3 regions of the Janthinobacterium sp. GW821-FHT03C10 genome follow, and region 1 is predicted to be linked to each of the others. Evidence: predicted binding sites of a transcription regulator. Region 1 holds the regulator's gene; each other region holds the start of a gene.
The links. The regulator sigma-54, encoded in region 1, starts transcription at its own class of promoters, with help from an activator protein. The targets are predictions, from matches to a motif close to TGGCANGNAANCTGCTTT.

Region 2: a site for sigma-54 is predicted at 3,124-3,141, ahead of AC07VH_RS06620 (pilin). Genes of this name have one in related genera too.
Region 3: a site for sigma-54 is predicted at 2,212-2,229, ahead of pedF (cytochrome c-550 PedF). Genes of this name have one in related genera too.

Annotation. Positions count from the first base shown of each region.
Region 1 is NZ_JBWKUN010000009.1:195,696-201,014, reverse strand. It holds gene AC07VH_RS25925 (KdsC family phosphatase) at 1-163, shown strand, start outside; gene lptC (LPS export ABC transporter periplasmic protein LptC) at 206-817, shown strand; gene lptA (lipopolysaccharide transport periplasmic protein LptA) at 843-1,424, shown strand; gene lptB (LPS export ABC transporter ATP-binding protein) at 1,424-2,179, shown strand; gene AC07VH_RS25905 (RNA polymerase factor sigma-54) at 2,184-3,662, shown strand; gene hpf (ribosome hibernation-promoting factor, HPF/YfiA family) at 3,732-4,091, shown strand; gene AC07VH_RS25895 (enoyl-CoA hydratase/isomerase family protein) at 4,228-5,313, shown strand; gene rapZ (RNase adapter RapZ) at 5,314-5,319, opposite strand, start outside.
Region 2 is NZ_JBWKUN010000001.1:1,540,737-1,546,055, forward strand. It holds gene AC07VH_RS06600 (sialate O-acetylesterase) at 1-548, opposite strand, end outside; partial or broken gene AC07VH_RS06605 (cyclic pyranopterin monophosphate synthase MoaC) at 1,166-1,327, shown strand; gene AC07VH_RS06610 (DUF6713 family protein) at 1,334-1,714, opposite strand; gene AC07VH_RS06615 (flagellar brake protein) at 1,878-2,600, shown strand; gene AC07VH_RS06620 (pilin) at 2,622-3,086, opposite strand; gene sucD (succinate--CoA ligase subunit alpha) at 3,301-4,182, opposite strand; gene sucC (ADP-forming succinate--CoA ligase subunit beta) at 4,196-5,319, opposite strand, start outside.
Region 3 is NZ_JBWKUN010000014.1:13,711-19,029, forward strand. It holds gene AC07VH_RS29045 (TonB-dependent receptor family protein) at 1-670, shown strand, start outside; gene AC07VH_RS29050 (substrate-binding periplasmic protein) at 830-1,663, opposite strand; gene pedF (cytochrome c-550 PedF) at 1,689-2,174, opposite strand; gene rtcA (RNA 3'-terminal phosphate cyclase) at 2,307-3,326, opposite strand; gene AC07VH_RS29065 (RtcB family protein) at 3,343-4,578, opposite strand; gene AC07VH_RS29070 (RNA-binding protein) at 4,850-5,319, opposite strand, start outside.

The DNA.
Region 1 (5,319 bases):
GGGCTTTGCCGTCAGCGTGCCGGGCGGGCGTCCGGAAGCGCAGGGCCTGGCGCACCATGTGACGCAGGCCGGCGGCGGCCGCGGCGCGGTGCGCGAGATCTGCGAATTCCTGCTGCGCGCCCAGGACAACTATGCGCGCGTCATGGCGCCGTTCCTGGAGTGAGGCGCGCCTTGCCGCCAGTGACCTTTGAAAGAGTGAAGCCCTATGCGTAAGCCAGGAGGCGCCCATCGCTGGCGCATGATTTTTACCGTGCTGGGCGCGGTCGTCGTCGCGCTGGGCAGCTTCTGGCTGCTCGAAGTGATGAACAAGAATGGCCAGGACATCAGGGCCAGCAAGCATCTGGACGAGCCCGACTATTTCATCACCAATTTCAGCCTGGTGCGCATGGATTTGACGGGTAAACCCAGCTATATCGTGTCGGGCACCAAGCTCACGCATTATCCGCTCGACGATTCGTCCGATATCGACCAGCCCTTCGTGCGCAAGCTGACGCCCGGCATGCCGCCGCTGAACATGAATGCGGAACTGGCGCATATCGACCAGGATAATACCCGGCTGCAACTGCACCGCAAGGTCGTGATCGATCGCGCGGCCAGTCCGAAGGCGCAGAACCTGACCGTGAGGACGGAAGCGCTGACGGTGTTTCCGGACGAGGAAAGAATGGAAACGGACGTGCCGGTCGATATCCTGACGGGTACTTCGCGCCTCAATGGCATCGGCATGAAGGCCAATAACGCCACCGGCGTGGTGGAAGTGCAAAATGCGCTGCGCATGGTCCTCCCGCCGAAACCGCGCCCGGCCGCGGCGGCAAAATGACAGAATGAAACAAGGAAACCATACTATGAAGAACATCTTGCTGTTGAGCGTATTTTCTCTGGCCATGATGGGCGTGGCGCATGCCGAGAAGGCCGATTCCGAGAAGGAAGCCGTCATCACGGCGCGTAGCGGCCACGTCGATGACGTCAAGCAGATCCGTACCCTGACGGGCGACGTCGTGCTGGTCAAGGGCACCCTGACCATGAAGGCGGGCCGGGCCCTGATCACGGAAGACCCGCAAGGCTACCAGTTCATTACCTTCTGGGCCGATCCCGGCAAGCTGGCCACCTTCCGCCAGAAGCGCGATGGCGCGGGCGACCTGTGGGTCGAAGGCGAAGCGGAGCGCGTGGAATACGACAACAAGACGGAAGTGGTGAAACTGTTTTCCAGGGCCAAGCTGACGCGCCTGGAGGGCACGAAAGTGACCGACGTGGCCAATGGCGCCTTCATCTCGTATGACAGCCGCAAGGAAGTGTTTGCGATGGAAAATTCCAACAGCGGCACCAGCACCCCCGATGGCGGCAGCGTGCGCATGGTGATCCAGCCGAAGACCAAGGCGCCCGCGGCGGAGAAAGCGCCGGCCACGCCTGCGCCAGGAACGAAATAATGGACAATACTCGTTGCGGCAGTACCCTGATCGTTCGCGGGCTGCAGAAAACCTATGGCAAGCGGCAAGTCGTGCATGACGTGTCGCTGCAAGTCGAATGCGGCGAAGTGGTGGGGCTGCTGGGTCCGAACGGCGCCGGCAAGACCACGTCGTTCTACATGATCGTCGGCCTGGTGCCGTCCGATGGCGGCAGCATCGATATCAGCGGCGTGGACATTTCCAGCCTGCCCATCCACCGCCGCGCGCAGATGGGCCTGTCGTACCTGCCGCAGGAAGCGTCCGTGTTCCGCAAGCTGACGGTGGAAGACAATATCCGTGCCGTGCTGGAAATCCAGACCGTCGAAGGCCGCCCCCTGAAGAAGGCCGAGATCGAGGAACGGCTGGATAAACTGCTGGCCGACCTGCAGATTGAAAAGCTGCGCGAGAACCAGGCCCTGTCCCTGTCGGGCGGCGAGCGCCGCCGCGTGGAAATCGCCCGCGCGCTGGCCACCGATCCCCGTTTCGTGCTGCTCGACGAGCCCTTCGCCGGCGTCGATCCGATCGCCGTCATCGAGATCCAGCGCATCGTGCGCTTCTTGAAGGAGCGCAATATCGGCGTGCTGATCACCGATCATAATGTGCGCGAGACGCTGGGTATTTGCGACCGTGCCTACATCATCAACCAGGGCTCGGTGCTGGCGTCGGGACGCCCCGACGACATCATCGCCAACGAGTCGGTACGCCGGGTCTATCTGGGCGAACACTTCCGCATGTGAGCCAATGAAACAATCATTGCAGCTGCGCACTTCGCAGCATCTGGCACTGACGCCGCAGTTGCAGCAATCGATACGCCTGTTGCAATTGTCTACCCTGGAATTGCACCAGGAACTCGAGCAGCTGCTGACGGACAATCCCTTGCTCGAGCGCCTCGACGATCCGCTCGACCGTTCGCTGCGCCTGCTGTCCGACGGGGCCTTGAGTTCCACGGCCGCGCCGGCCGAAGCGCCGCCCCAGCCGCCAGGCCAGGAGGCGCCCGCAGCGCCGGCCGAAGCGGAAACGTTTGACGGCGAGGGGGGCGACGGTGCGGCCGCCGCGGATGGCGGCGACAGCGACTGGAGCGAGGCGAGCCGGGGCAAGGCGCCCGACGACGAAGATTCCCGTCCGCAATTGGAGGCCCACCACTGCACCCTGCGCGAGCACCTGATGGAGCAGATGCGCGTGACGGTGCTCGAGTTGCGCGACCGCGCGCTGGTCGAGCTGATCATCGACGCGCTCGACGACAATGGCTATCTGGAAGAGTCGCTCGACGACATCCTGGCGCGCCTGCCGGAAGAGCTGGAAATCGACGCCGACGAGATGCGCACGGCCTTGTCGCTGCTGCAAAGTTTCGATCCGCCGGGCGTGGGCGCGCGCAATGCGTCCGAATGCCTGGCGCTGCAGATCAAGCGCTTGCCGCACGTCGCCATGGTGACGCGGCGCATGGCCCTCGTCATCGTGGAAAAGCACCTGGCCTGGTTTGCCCAGCGCGATTTCAACAAGCTGAAGAAAGCCCTCGATTGCGACGAGGAAGACTTGCGCGAGGCGCAGACGGTGATTCGCCAGTGCAATCCGCACCCGGGCGCCGTGTTCGCCTCGGATGTGTCCGACTATGTGGTGCCCGACGTCGTCGTCAAGCGCGCGCGCAATGGCTGGCAAGTCACCCTGAACAACGACGTCATGCCGCGCCTGCGCGTCAACGCCATGTACGCCAACCTGCTCAAGCAGGGCAAGGGCGAGGGCGCCATGGGCGCACAGTTGCAGGAAGCCAAGTGGCTGATCAAGAATATGCGCCAGCGCTTCGACACGATCCTGCGCGTGGCGCAGGCGATAGTAGAAAGGCAAAAGAACTTTTTCTCGCATGGGGCCGTTGCCATGCGCCCCCTTGTGCTCCGTGAAATAGCTGATACACTGGGTTTACACGAGAGTACTATCTCGCGGGTAACAACTCAAAAGTACATGCTGACCCCGCACGGCATGTTCGAGTTGAAATATTTCTTTGGTAGCCACGTCGCCACCGAAGCGGGGGGCGAAGCGTCATCGACGGCGATACGGGCATTGATCGTGCAACTGACAGGAGCAGAAGACCCTAAAAATCCTTTATCCGACAGTAAGATTGCGGACATGCTGGGGGAACAAGGCATGGTGATTGCGCGACGTACTGTTGCCAAATACCGGGAAGCATTGAAAATTCCGCCAGTGAGCCTGCGTAAGTGTTTGTAAGTTTTTTTCGGTTCCTCTGCGGGCCGGATAGGATGGACCGCACGAACCCGATCATCTTTAGGAGTGTGTATGAATCTCACCATCAGCGGACATCATCTCGAAGTGACACCAGCCATCCGTGAATACGTACAAACGAAGCTGGAGCGCGTGAAACGTCATTTCGATCAAGTCATCGATATCGCCGTGATTCTGACCGTGGATAACCTCAAAGAGAAAGAAAAACGTCAAAAGGCCGAAGTCAACCTGCGTCTGAGTGGCAAAACCGTCTATGTGGAAAGCCTGGCGCAAGACCTGTATGCCGCGATCGATGCCCTGATCGACAAGCTCGATAGGCAAGTGATGAAATACAAAACCAAAGTGCAAGGGCACGGTAAAGAGGCGATCAAGCATCTGCCAGACAACTCGGAAGAAGAATTCGCCGCCGCCTAAGCGGCCTGCGACTTTCAACCGGTTGTGATCAACTAAGGGCGCACATTGCGCCCTTTTTTGCGCCCGTCCCTGTCGAACGCAATGTTCCCCGCGCAGGCGCTAGAATGTTGGCACTTTCACTTCTTTCCATCCTGCCATGAGCGACTTCGTCCAGACTTCCATCCGCCACCGCACGGGGCACATCGTGCTCGACCGCCCGAAAGCCTTGAATTCCCTGTCGCTGGAGATGGTGCGCGCCCTGAACGCGGCCTTGCTGGCCTGGCGCGACGACCCGCAGGTGGATGCCGTCGTGATCCGCTCCAGCAGCGAGAAAGCCCTGTGCGCCGGCGGCGACATCCGTTTCTTTTACGATGCGGGCCTGGCCACGCCGCAAGGCGGCAGCGCCCAGCTGGAAGATTTCTTTACGGAAGAATATGCTTTAAATCATCTGATTCACTTCTACCCGAAACCGTATATCGCCGTGATGGACGGCGTGGTGATGGGCGGCGGCATGGGCGTGGCGCAAGCCGGGCCCGGCAACCGCCTGCGCATCGTCACGGGCCGCACGCGCATGGCCATGCCGGAAGTCAATATCGGCCTGTTCCCCGACGTGGGCGGCAGTTACTTTCTTTCCCGCCTGGCGGGCCGGCTGGGCCTGTACCTGGGCTTGACGGGCTTGACGATCAACGCGGCCGACGCCCTGTACACGGGCCTGGCCGATGTGTATCTGCCCGAGGCGCAGATGGGGGCGTTGCTGGCCCTGTTCGAGTCGACGCCGGGCGAGGCCTTGCCGGTCGCCATCAAGGCGCTGGCGGCGCCCTTCCAGGCCGAGGCGGGCACTTCCCCCCTGGCCGCGGCGCGCGCGGCGCTGGACCGCCATTTCAGCGCGGGTTCGGTGGCCGCCATCATGGCCTCGCTGGCGCAGGACGACAGCGCGTTTGCCGCGAAGGCCCTGGCGGCCATGCGCTTGCGCTCGCCCTTGATGATGTGCGTGACCCTGGAATTGCTGCAGCGGGGCGCCCATCTGGGCGTGGCCGATTGCCTGCGCATGGAGCGCACGCTGGTGCGCCACAATTTCGAACATGGCGAAGTGCTCGAAGGCGTGCGCGCGCTGGTGGTCGACAAGGACAATGCGCCGCGCTGGCAGCCTGCCAGCCTGGGCGAGGTCGATGCAGCCATGGTGGCGCGCTTCTTCGCCCCCGTGTGGCCGGCGCAAGCGCATCCGCTGCGCCACCTCGACTGATTAAGA
Region 2 (5,319 bases), on a different contig from region 1:
ATCACAGAATTAAGATGCTTCATATATTCAGCCTTATCCATGCCCGAATTTGATGAGCCCTGATGCCAAAAGGCAAAGTCAAAATTTATCCCCTGCGCTTGAACCAAAGCGATAGCACTATTCAACTTATTAAATGCGCCGCCCCCCACCTGCCAGTCTTCGACCTTGGTAGCCGCCATGCCAATCGGCATAAAAATTACTTTACGTGCAAGGCCAGATTCAATAATTTTTTTTCCTAATGGCATCCACATAGAACCTTTTTTACAATCGGCCCATTCGAATGGATCACTAGCAACCTTTATTGAACCGTCTTTACCTACCTGCATTACATTTTCCACTGCAGGATAAACATATTCATTACAATTCGATGATATTGATTGACCGACAACCAGAATTCGCATCTCCGGCAAAGGGTAATTTATGACAGGATTAACAATAGGAGAAACGGGAGCGCTTCCAGCACCACCTCCGCATGCACTAGTTACCAAACTAAAAAATATCAAAAATAAATATTTTACTAAATGAAAATTTTTCATAATATAGGTCATTTTAATATCCTTGGAACAATTTCACCTTTTCGCGCATACTGCATTCGAATGGGAAATTAATATATCAATCATACTATTTTTCAAATAAAATAATGAACATATCATAAAAGGTATTCAAAAAATCAAATCTCACTCTACTACGCAAGATCGAAAGACGTGTCTCATTGAAGAAAAGTGCTTGCCTATCTCTGAGCACATCTATCCAAAACGCACAGATTGTAACATATTCAGAAAATGAAATTTGTCAACACTGAGGAAAAATGCGCCTTACAGACTTTTTTCGAGAAACTATTTGATACATTTTATTACTTTTTGTTTCATTTTGATACATTTTTGAAAATCCTCTATGTGACCCAATACGAGATAAGATTGCCCATGGGCACCACTGAGAACGATGGGTGATCTCATGCCCGCAGCAGTTTCGAACCAGTAAATAAGATATGGCTAAGGCAAAGCGCTCTATCGAAAACAGCGGAGGAAACCTGCATAGCCTCCAATGCGATACATGTGTCGGATATTCAGTACATGGCTGCACTAAAAATAATTCATCCGGCGCAAGCCAACATACCGATCCACACTGGCAACCAATTTGCAGTGTGCGAAGAGGAAAGATTGACACGAAGGGCAAGACGGGCGTGGAAATGGAAGCGCACACGTCCGTGCAGATCGGCTTGTTGACGATCTACGACATGTGCAAGGCCGTCGACCGGGGCATGGTCATGACCAACGTGCGCGTGCTGGAGAAGCATGGGGGCAAGTCGGGCGATTGGCACGCCGAGGTGTCATTATGCTGCCTGGCGCGCCAGCTGGCCCCGGACGCGGCGCAAGTCGCACAGCAGCCAGATGGCACTGGCCAGGCACAGCACGATGATGGCCATGGACAGGGGCAAGTGGAACTGTTCCTGCCCTGCCAGCGCAAAGCCGGCATGGATCAGGCACGTTCCCACGCCCAGCGCGGCGCAGACACAAGCATACAGGGGCGCTCGCGGGGTGGCCAACAGCACGTGCCGGTAACCGGCCAGCACCACGGCGATCGCCGCCAGATTGAATATCAGGAAACCCTGTATGCCGCCTGACACATGAAACATCTCCCACTCTTTCCAGTAGGCGGCGTCGATTTGATGCAGGATCAGGCACAACATGGTCCAAAAATAGCTGCGTGGCATAAAATTTACATTCGTCAATATTGACGCAATTGTAAAGCCTGCAACGCGCAGCGGGACCTGTCCATGGCACTTTTCGATATCAATATGAAATTCATTGATATAAATGCTTTTTCATCAAGAAATCATGCATACTGCGAGTCGACCATATCCACATGAGCATCGCATGACAAGCAACAAGCCCGCCGCGGAAAGCAAGCTCCAGGACTTCGAATTCGAAGCCATGAATCTGCAGGTGGGAGGACGCATTCAGTTCATCACGCACCGCACCATCAAACCCATCCAGCATTTCTCGACCGTGATCGGTTATGTGAAAGACGAGTACCTGATCGTCAAGATTCCCATGGAAAATGGCGCCTCCATCGTGCTCAACGAGGGCGACAAGCTGACCATCCGTGTGTTTTCCGGCGTCACCGTCTGTTCGTTTGCGTGCAGCGTGCTGCGCATCTTCGGCCGGCCGCTCCATTACGTGCACCTGAGCTTTCCCGACACCATCCAGGGCACCAGCCTGCGCACGGCCATGCGCGTGAAAGTGGAGATCCCGGCGCAGCTGAGCTACCGCGACGTGGCGGCCGTGCCCGTGTTCATCGTCAACCTCAGCGTGTCGGGCGCGCTGATTGAGGCGCCCGGCATGCTCACGCCCGATGACGACGGCGTGGCGCTCAGCTTTACCCTGCTGGTGCAGCCGAACAAGCATCAGATGCGCGTCAACACGCGCGCCCGCATCCAGAACGTCAGCGTGGGCAAGCCGTCGAATGGCCATGCCGCCGACGCAGCCGAAATCTATACATATGGCGTGCAATTCATCGACCTGGAACCGACCCACTACACCCTGCTGCAAAACCTTACCTATGAAGCGCTGATCGCGGACCGGCAAAAAATCGTCTGATACCCGGCTGGCCAGCGCCGCTTACAGGGTCGGGGTCACGTCGGGAATGTTGTTTTTGATAATCGCTTCCTTCGCCGCCAGATTCGTCACGGTGGTGCTGTTGAACCAGCTCAGGCTACTGGTACCCGGCTTCATGGTCATCGTCACGCTTTGCCCACCGATCCCCGTACCCAGGTCGGCAGCGAGGGTCAGCACTATATTCCCCTTGTCCACAGTGGCGCTCGCCACTTCGCGCGTGGCACTGAACACGGGAATGGAACTTGGTACGCTCTCGGTGGGCGTGCTGCAGGCGGCCGCCTCGCCCCCATTTTCCTGCACGCACAGGGCCACGGCCGTTTTCAACGGTGCGGCGGCGGCCAGCACGTTGCTGACCTTGGCCCGCATCGTATAGTCGCCGTACTGGGGAATGGCCACGGCCGCCAGGATGCCGGCGATGGCCACCACGATCATCAGTTCTATCAGGGTAAATCCGCTTTGCGCGCGCATCGCATCCTCCCGGAGTGCAGTTGGTCATGCCCTTCACAGTGCAAGCGCCATGCCAGCGGTGCGCCCGGGCAGCGGCGGTACACATGGAAAGAAAAGCGACACATTTGGGCGCTATCGGACCAGCGCCGTCCGCTCAGGCCGGAAAACGGCCTGTCTTGCGGACAAAAAAAAGGAGCCGAAGCTCCTTTTTTGTACTGCGGTCAGCGGGCTGAAATTACAGCATGGCTTTCAGCAGACGCGCCATTTCCGACGGGTTCTTGGTCACGGTGATGCCGCAAGCTTCCATGATTTCCAGCTTGGCTTGTGCCGTATCGGCGCCGCCCGAGATCAGCGCGCCGGCGTGGCCCATGCGCTTGCCTGGAGGAGCCGTCACGCCAGCGATGAAGCCGACGACCGGTTTTTTCATGTTGTCTTTGATCCAATAAGCCGCGTTGGCTTCGTCTGGACCGCCGATTTCGCCGATCATGATGACCGCGTCGGTATCTGGATCGTCATTGAACATCTTCATGATGTCGATGTGCTTCAGACCGTTGATCGGGTCGCCGCCGATGCCGACTGCCGACGATTGGCCCAGACCCAGTGCCGTCAGTTGACCCACTGCTTCATAGGTCAGGGTGCCCGAACGCGATACGACGCCGATACGGCCCTTCTTGTGGATGTGACCTGGCATGATGCCGATCTTGATTTCGTCTGGCGTGATCAGGCCTGGGCAGTTAGGGCCCAGCAGCAAGGTCTTGCTGCCAGCTTTCGCCATGCGGTCCTTCAGGGCCATCATGTCGCGGACAGGAATGCCTTCGGTGATGCAAATGGCCAGATCCATTTCAGCTTCGACAGCTTCCCAGATCGCCGCTGCCGCGCCTGCTGGCGGCACGTAGATCACGGAAACGTTGGCGCCGGTTTCTTTTTTCGCTTCGGTAACGTTAGCGAAAATAGGAATGCCTTCGAAATCTTCGCCGGCTTTCTTCGGGTTCACGCCTGCCACGAAGGCAGCTTTGCCGTTCGCGTAGTCGCGGCAACCGCGGGTGTGGAACTGGCCGGTCTTGCCGGTGATCCCTTGGGTAACGACTTTGGTATCTTTATTGATCAGAATGGACATGTTGATTCCTTAATTAAGCTTGACCGGCAGCAGCGGCAACGACGCTCTTGGCTGCATCTTCCATGGTGTCGGCTGCGATGATAGGCAGACCGGAATCGGCCAGCATCTTTTTGCCCAGGTCTTCGTTGGTGCCCTTCATGCGCACGACCAGCGGTACGTTCAGCGAGACGGCTTTCACTGCGGCGATGACGCCTTCAGCGATCACGTCGCAACGCATGATGCCGCCGAAAATGTTCACCAGGATGGCTTTCAGGCCTGGGTTTTTCAGCATGATCTTGAACGCTTCGGTCACTTTTTCTGCCGTGGCGCCGCCGCCGACGTCCAGGAAGTTGGCTGGCTCGCCGCCGAACAGCTTGATGGTGTCCATGGTGGCCATGGCCAGGCCGGCGCCGTTCACCAGGCAACCGATGTTGCCGTCGAGCGAGATGTAAGCCAGGTCGAATTTCGACGCTTCGATTTCAGCTGGATCTTCTTCATCCAGATCGCGCAGGGCGACGATTTCCGGATGACGGAACAGGGCGTTCGGGTCGAAGTTGAACTTGGCGTCCAGGGCGATGACCTTGCCGCTGCCGGTGACGATCAGCGGGTTGATCTCGGCCAGCGAGCAATCGGTTTCCCAGTAGGCTTTGTACAGGCCTTGCAGGTTGACGCGGGCGTCGGCGATGGAACCGGCAGGCACGCCGATCTTGGCGGCGATGTCGTCTGCCTGGGCATCGGTCAGGCCTGTGCCCGGATCGATGGTGACGTGATGGATCTTCTCAGGGTGGCTCTCGGCCACTTCTTCGATGTCCATGCCGCCTTCGGACGATGCCATCAGGACGATTTTCTGGGTAACGCGGTCGGTGACCAGCGAAACGTACAGTTCCTGTTTGATGTCGGCGCCTTCTTCCACCAGCAGGCGGTTGACTTTCTGGCCTTCGGCGCTGGTCTGATGCGTGATCAGCTGCATGCCCATGATCTGGTCAGCGTATTCCTTGACCTGTTCCATCGATTTTGCCACTTTCACGCCGCCGCCCTTGCCGCGGCCACCTGCGTGGATCTGCGCCTTGACAACCCACACCGGGCCGCCCAGGGTTTCCGCAGCCTTGACGGCTTCTTCGACGGACATGCACGGAATACCGCGTGGTACCGTCACTC
Region 3 (5,319 bases), on a different contig from region 1:
CGAACTGTTTTACTCGGGCACGGGCGGCGGCTTCAATTACCAGCTGAAACCGGCCACCAGCACCAACCTGGAAGCGGGTATCAAGGCCAGGATCGCCAACAACACGCACGTGAACGCAGCCGTGTTCCAGATCAAGACCAACGATGAACTGGTGGTCGACAGTTCCAGCGGCGGGCGCACCAGCTACCGCAATGCAGGCAAGACCTTGCGCCAGGGCATGGAAGTATCGCTGGATTCCAGCCTGCCGTATGGTTTCACGACAAAAGTGGCGCTGACCAGCCTGCACGCCGTGTATGACCAGGCGTTTGGCAGCGTGCGCGAAGGCAGCCGCTTGCCGGGCGTGCCCAGTGCCAACCTGTTCGCGGAACTGGCCTGGAAAGATACGCTGGACCGTTTCGGCGCGGCAGTGGAAAGCGTGGCCAGCAACCAGGTCTACGCGGAAGACAGCAACAGCGAAAAACCGGCGCCCGGCTACACGGTGTTCAATGCCCGCTTCAACGCCAAACAAAACGTAGGGAATTGGCGCTTCAAAGAGTTTGCCCGCCTGAACAATCTTTTCGACAAAACCTACGTGGCCTCCGTCATCGTCGGCGACAGCAACAAGCGCTACTATGAAGCGGCGCCGGGCCGTAACTGGTTGTTGGGTGTGAGCGCCCAATACTCCTTTTAAGAACACCTGAGAAAAAGTCCATGGCGGCGTTGCATTGCCTGGCCGTACTATTCGTACTGCCTGCGGCAATGCGCCTTGCCCTGAACATTTTTCAGGCGTTCTCATGAAAAAGCCCGCGCCTCTTCCGAAGCGCGGGCTTTTACCATTCAGCATAGTCTGCTACGGCCGCGCTTCCTTCACGCCATACTTCTCAAAGATGGCTTTCAATTCGCCGCTGGCCGCCATCTCGTTCATGGCCGCCTGCAGTAACTTGGCTACATCGAGCTGTTGCTTGCTGACGGCCAGACCCACGGCCCAGCCGGCACGCGGCAAGCGGGCGAACGCCACTTCGCTCAAGGGGAAAGCGGGATCGCTTTTGAGCACCGACTCGATTTCCGAACGGTTGGCCAGCACGGCGTCGAGCTTGCCTGCTTGCAATTGCTGCAAGGCTTCGGCGGCGGTATCGAAGATGCGCACATCGTCGCGGTACTTGCCATTGTCTTCCCCGAGCATCAGCATGGCCGCGATCGACACCTTTTCCACGCCGATGCGCTTGCCAGCCAGCGAGGCGACACCATCGAATTGCGGCACGGCTTGCGCGCTGCGCGCCAAGCGCACGGTTTCCACGTAGTACGGCGCGAAGATCTCGACCTTGTCGTTATCCGCCATCAACTTCTTGTCGACCGGCACGTGCAGCATCACGTCGGCAGGGCCATAGCCGAGGTAATGCCCCTTCCACACCATATTGCGCAAATCATCGTTGAGGTTTTCGCCGGCGGGAAATGGCAGCAAGCTCAGTTTCAAGCCCAGCTTTTTCGCCAGCGCTTCGGCAATGTCGATATCGATGCCCGTGCCCTTGTCGGAAAACGGCGCGAACTCGTTGTACACCGCCACTTTCAGGCTGCCCGACTGCTGCACTTTCTGCCAGTCGGCACGCGCCGGCGCGGCGGCGCACAGCGCCAGGCAAGCGAGCGACAGCATTGCGCGCGTGCCCCGGAGTTGAAATGAACGCATGGGACTCCTTCGTGATCAATTCGGCTTAATTGGACTCGCGGCGGGTTTCCAGATAGGTCTTGATGGCCCACATGGCTTCCTGGTTGAACACGCCTTCGAACGGCGGCATGTACACGGCGCCATTACGCACTTTACCGTGGCGGATAGTCGCCAGGAAATAATTGTCCGTTTCCTTGTAGCAAGCCTGTTTCTTTGTCTCATTCTTGATACCGAAGCAATCGCGGTCCAGCTGGCGCAAGTCCGGCGCGATGCCGCCGGAGATGGCTTCAATGCCGTGGCAGCGGGCGCAATTCTGGTTGTAGGCGGACGTCCCCACCGTCAGGGCCAGTTTGTTGCCCCGATATGGGTTTTGTTCGAGCCACTTGTCGCCCACCTTGGGTAAACCCGTGGTGTCGACACCTTGCGGCGTGACATTGCCATGCGCATAAGCTTGCGGCAAGGTCAGCAGGGAAGTGAGGGCAACGGCGCCGGCGGCGGCCACGCCGAGCAGGGTGCGGATGGAATAGGTCATGCTGGTCTCCTTGGTTTTTTTAGTGAATATCCAAAGAAGAGCAAATGCCATGCCATGCTTGCGTGCCCCACATCTGGCTGCCCATGTATCAATTTGGAACAGCTGCAACAGGTATTTGTGTCACCGCGTACGTCAGGCGGCGGCCACCGTGCAGATGCTGGCCCGCTCCTGCTGCTCGAAAGTAATACGCACGGGTAAAAATCTGGCAATCACTTCCGCATTCGTCAGCGCATGCTGCGACACCTTGTTGCAGCTGAAAGTACCTCCACCGGCCAGCGCCATGGGCAGCAAGAGCTGGTCGGCCAGGTGCTCGCCCACGGCCGCGTCCGTCTTGAGATAAGCGCGCACCTCGTTCAACAGGCGCTTGGCCACGGATTCGGCCAGCAAGGACTTTTCGCCGAACGACGTAAATACTTCCGTGACGTGTTCATGCTCCAATGTCAGCAGCAAGACGTTGCCCGGGCCCTGCTCCGCCGGCAAGCCGACGATGCGCAGCTGCTTGCCGCTCCACCCCATGCCGTCGGCGACGCGCTCGAGCTCGCGCTGCGCCACGTTCACATGCACGCCGGCCACCACGCTTTCCGCATACCCGGTCTTCCGCTCGCCGCGCTGCAGCAGTGAAATGGGCCGCAAGCGCTGGCACGGTTGCACCGCGGCAATCACTTCGCCGCCGCCCGCGGGATGAAAGCCATAGCGCTGCTGCGTAATCTCTACCTCGGCGCCCATCTGTTCCAGGATGCGGCCATACGCGCGCTGCAGGAAATGCACGGGCGGCGCCATGGCATTGTGCGTGCCGCCGCTGATGCGCACGGTGGACGGCCCATCCGCATGCAGCAGGGCCGGCAGCAGGGTTTGCAGTACCAGGGTGCAACTGCCGGCACTGCCGATGGCAAAGCGGTAATCGCCGCCGCGTATGGCGCCAGGCACGAATTCCAGGCTGGCTGCGCGCAGCGCCACCGGCGTCGTGCGCGCCCCGCAAATGGCCGCCGCCGCTTGCACGGCCAGCAAATGCTGGCGCAGCAAGCCGGGCTTGTCCCGTCCCGCGCGAATGTTAATCAGCCGGAACGGCTGCCCCGTAATCATCGACAGGCTCAGCGCCGAGCGCAAAATCTGTCCACCGCCTTCACCTTGCGCTCCATCAATTTCTATCATCTCTACTTTCTCTCTGTTAACCTTTGACGCAAACGACCTGCTTCAGGATATGCACCACGTCAACCAGCTCGCGCTGCGCCAGCATCACCGCATCGATATCCTTGTAGGCCATCGGAATTTCATCGATCACGTTCTCATCCTTGCGGCATTCCACGCCTTGCGTGGCGCGGATCTGGTCGGCCAGGTTGAAGCGCCGCTTCGCTTCCGTGCGGCTCATCGTGCGTCCCGCACCGTGGCTGCAGCTATGGAAACTGTCCGCATTACCCTTGCCGCGCACGATAAAACTCTTCGCGCCCATGGAACCGGGAATGATCCCCAGCTCGCCGGCGCGGGCCGAGACGGCGCCCTTGCGCGTGACCAGCACGTCCTTGCCGAAGTGGTGCTCCTTCTGCACATAGTTATGGTGGCAGTTGACGGCTTCCACGTGCGTCTGGAACGGTTTATGGATGACGGTGCGCACGGCCGTGATCAGGTTTTGCATCATCACTTCGCGGTTGTTGCGCGCGAAACGCTGGGCCCAGCCCACCGCTTCCACGTAATCGTCGTAATGCTGCGTGCCTTCGGCCAGATACGCCAGGTCCTGGTCGGGCAGGTTGATGAAGTGGGTACGCATATCCTGCTTGGCCAGTTCGATGAAATGCGTGCCGATGGCATTGCCCACGCCGCGCGAACCGGAATGCAGCATGAACCATACAGAGCCCTGTTCATCGAGACAGACTTCGACGAAGTGATTACCGCTACCCAAAGTTCCCAGGTGACGATAATTGTTCGTGTTTTTCAGCTTGGGCGTTTTCAGGCAGATCGCATCGAATTCATCCTTCAGCTGCAGCCAAGCGGCGTCGACCACCGAGGGCGGCGTATGCCAGGAACCTTCGTCGCGGCCGCGGTGACCGCGCGTCTTCGGCGACATCCCGTGCGGAATGGCGCGCTCGATGGCGCTGCGCAGCGGCCCCAGGTTATCAGGCAGATCATTCGCCGTCAGCGTGGTTTTCGCCGCCATCATGCCGCAACCGATATCCACGCCCACGGCCGCCGGAATCACGGCACCCAGGGTAGGGATCACGCTGCCGATGGTCGACCCTTTACCCAGGTGGACATCGGGCATGACGGCGATATGCTTGTAGATGAACGGCAGGGTCGCCGTGTTGCGCAATTGTTTTTTGGCCGCTTCTTCGACAGGCACGCCACGCGTCCACATTTTCACTGGACGGCTGCCTTCGGTATGCAGAACTTCGTATTCTTCGTTTTTCATCGCTATGCTCTTCTTCTATTGTATAGGGGGTGATGACAAGGATTGGTGAAACATTGCCGACGCATCGGCTCTGGATGTAGTTCCACCGGCATTCATCAGTACGACAACCCGACAAGGGGGACAGGATTTTCTGCCAGGCGCACTGCGGCTGGCAGGCCGGTTTGACACGGCTGATCGATGTAATCCTGTCGGCATTCGGGGTACTGCGGCGCATGACAAGCCTGGACAGGACGTCTCTTATGTAGTCTTGTCCGCATTCATGCGCTTTACTTCAACAACTTGGTGCCGCGATATCGATGGCGGCGATTTCTCCCACCCAGTGGACCGGGTCCAGCTGTCCCGCGGCAAAGGCGGCGATGATCCTGAATACGTCGTCGGAAAAACCGCCGATATTCAGGATATCCTCGCGCTCCATCGCCTGGGTCGTGGCGTGCGGCGAAATATCGATGCATACCAGCTTTGCCTGCGGATTACGCTGCTTGAAGACATTCCACTGTCCCATCGTCGCCGTGGCGCCCCTGCGCTTCGCGTCGATCCACGATTCGTTATCGGACACATAGATCACCAGGTCGGCCAGCTCCTTCCTGCCATTCATGCGCAGCAGGGGCGCGCTGCAATTGGTGCCGCCACCGCCGATGGCCGCCAGCCTGGCCGCATTCGCCATCACGCTGTCATCGGCGCCAAGTGCGCACTGCACCACGTTGTGCTCGAACGGCAGCACCACGGCGTCCGGATTCTTGC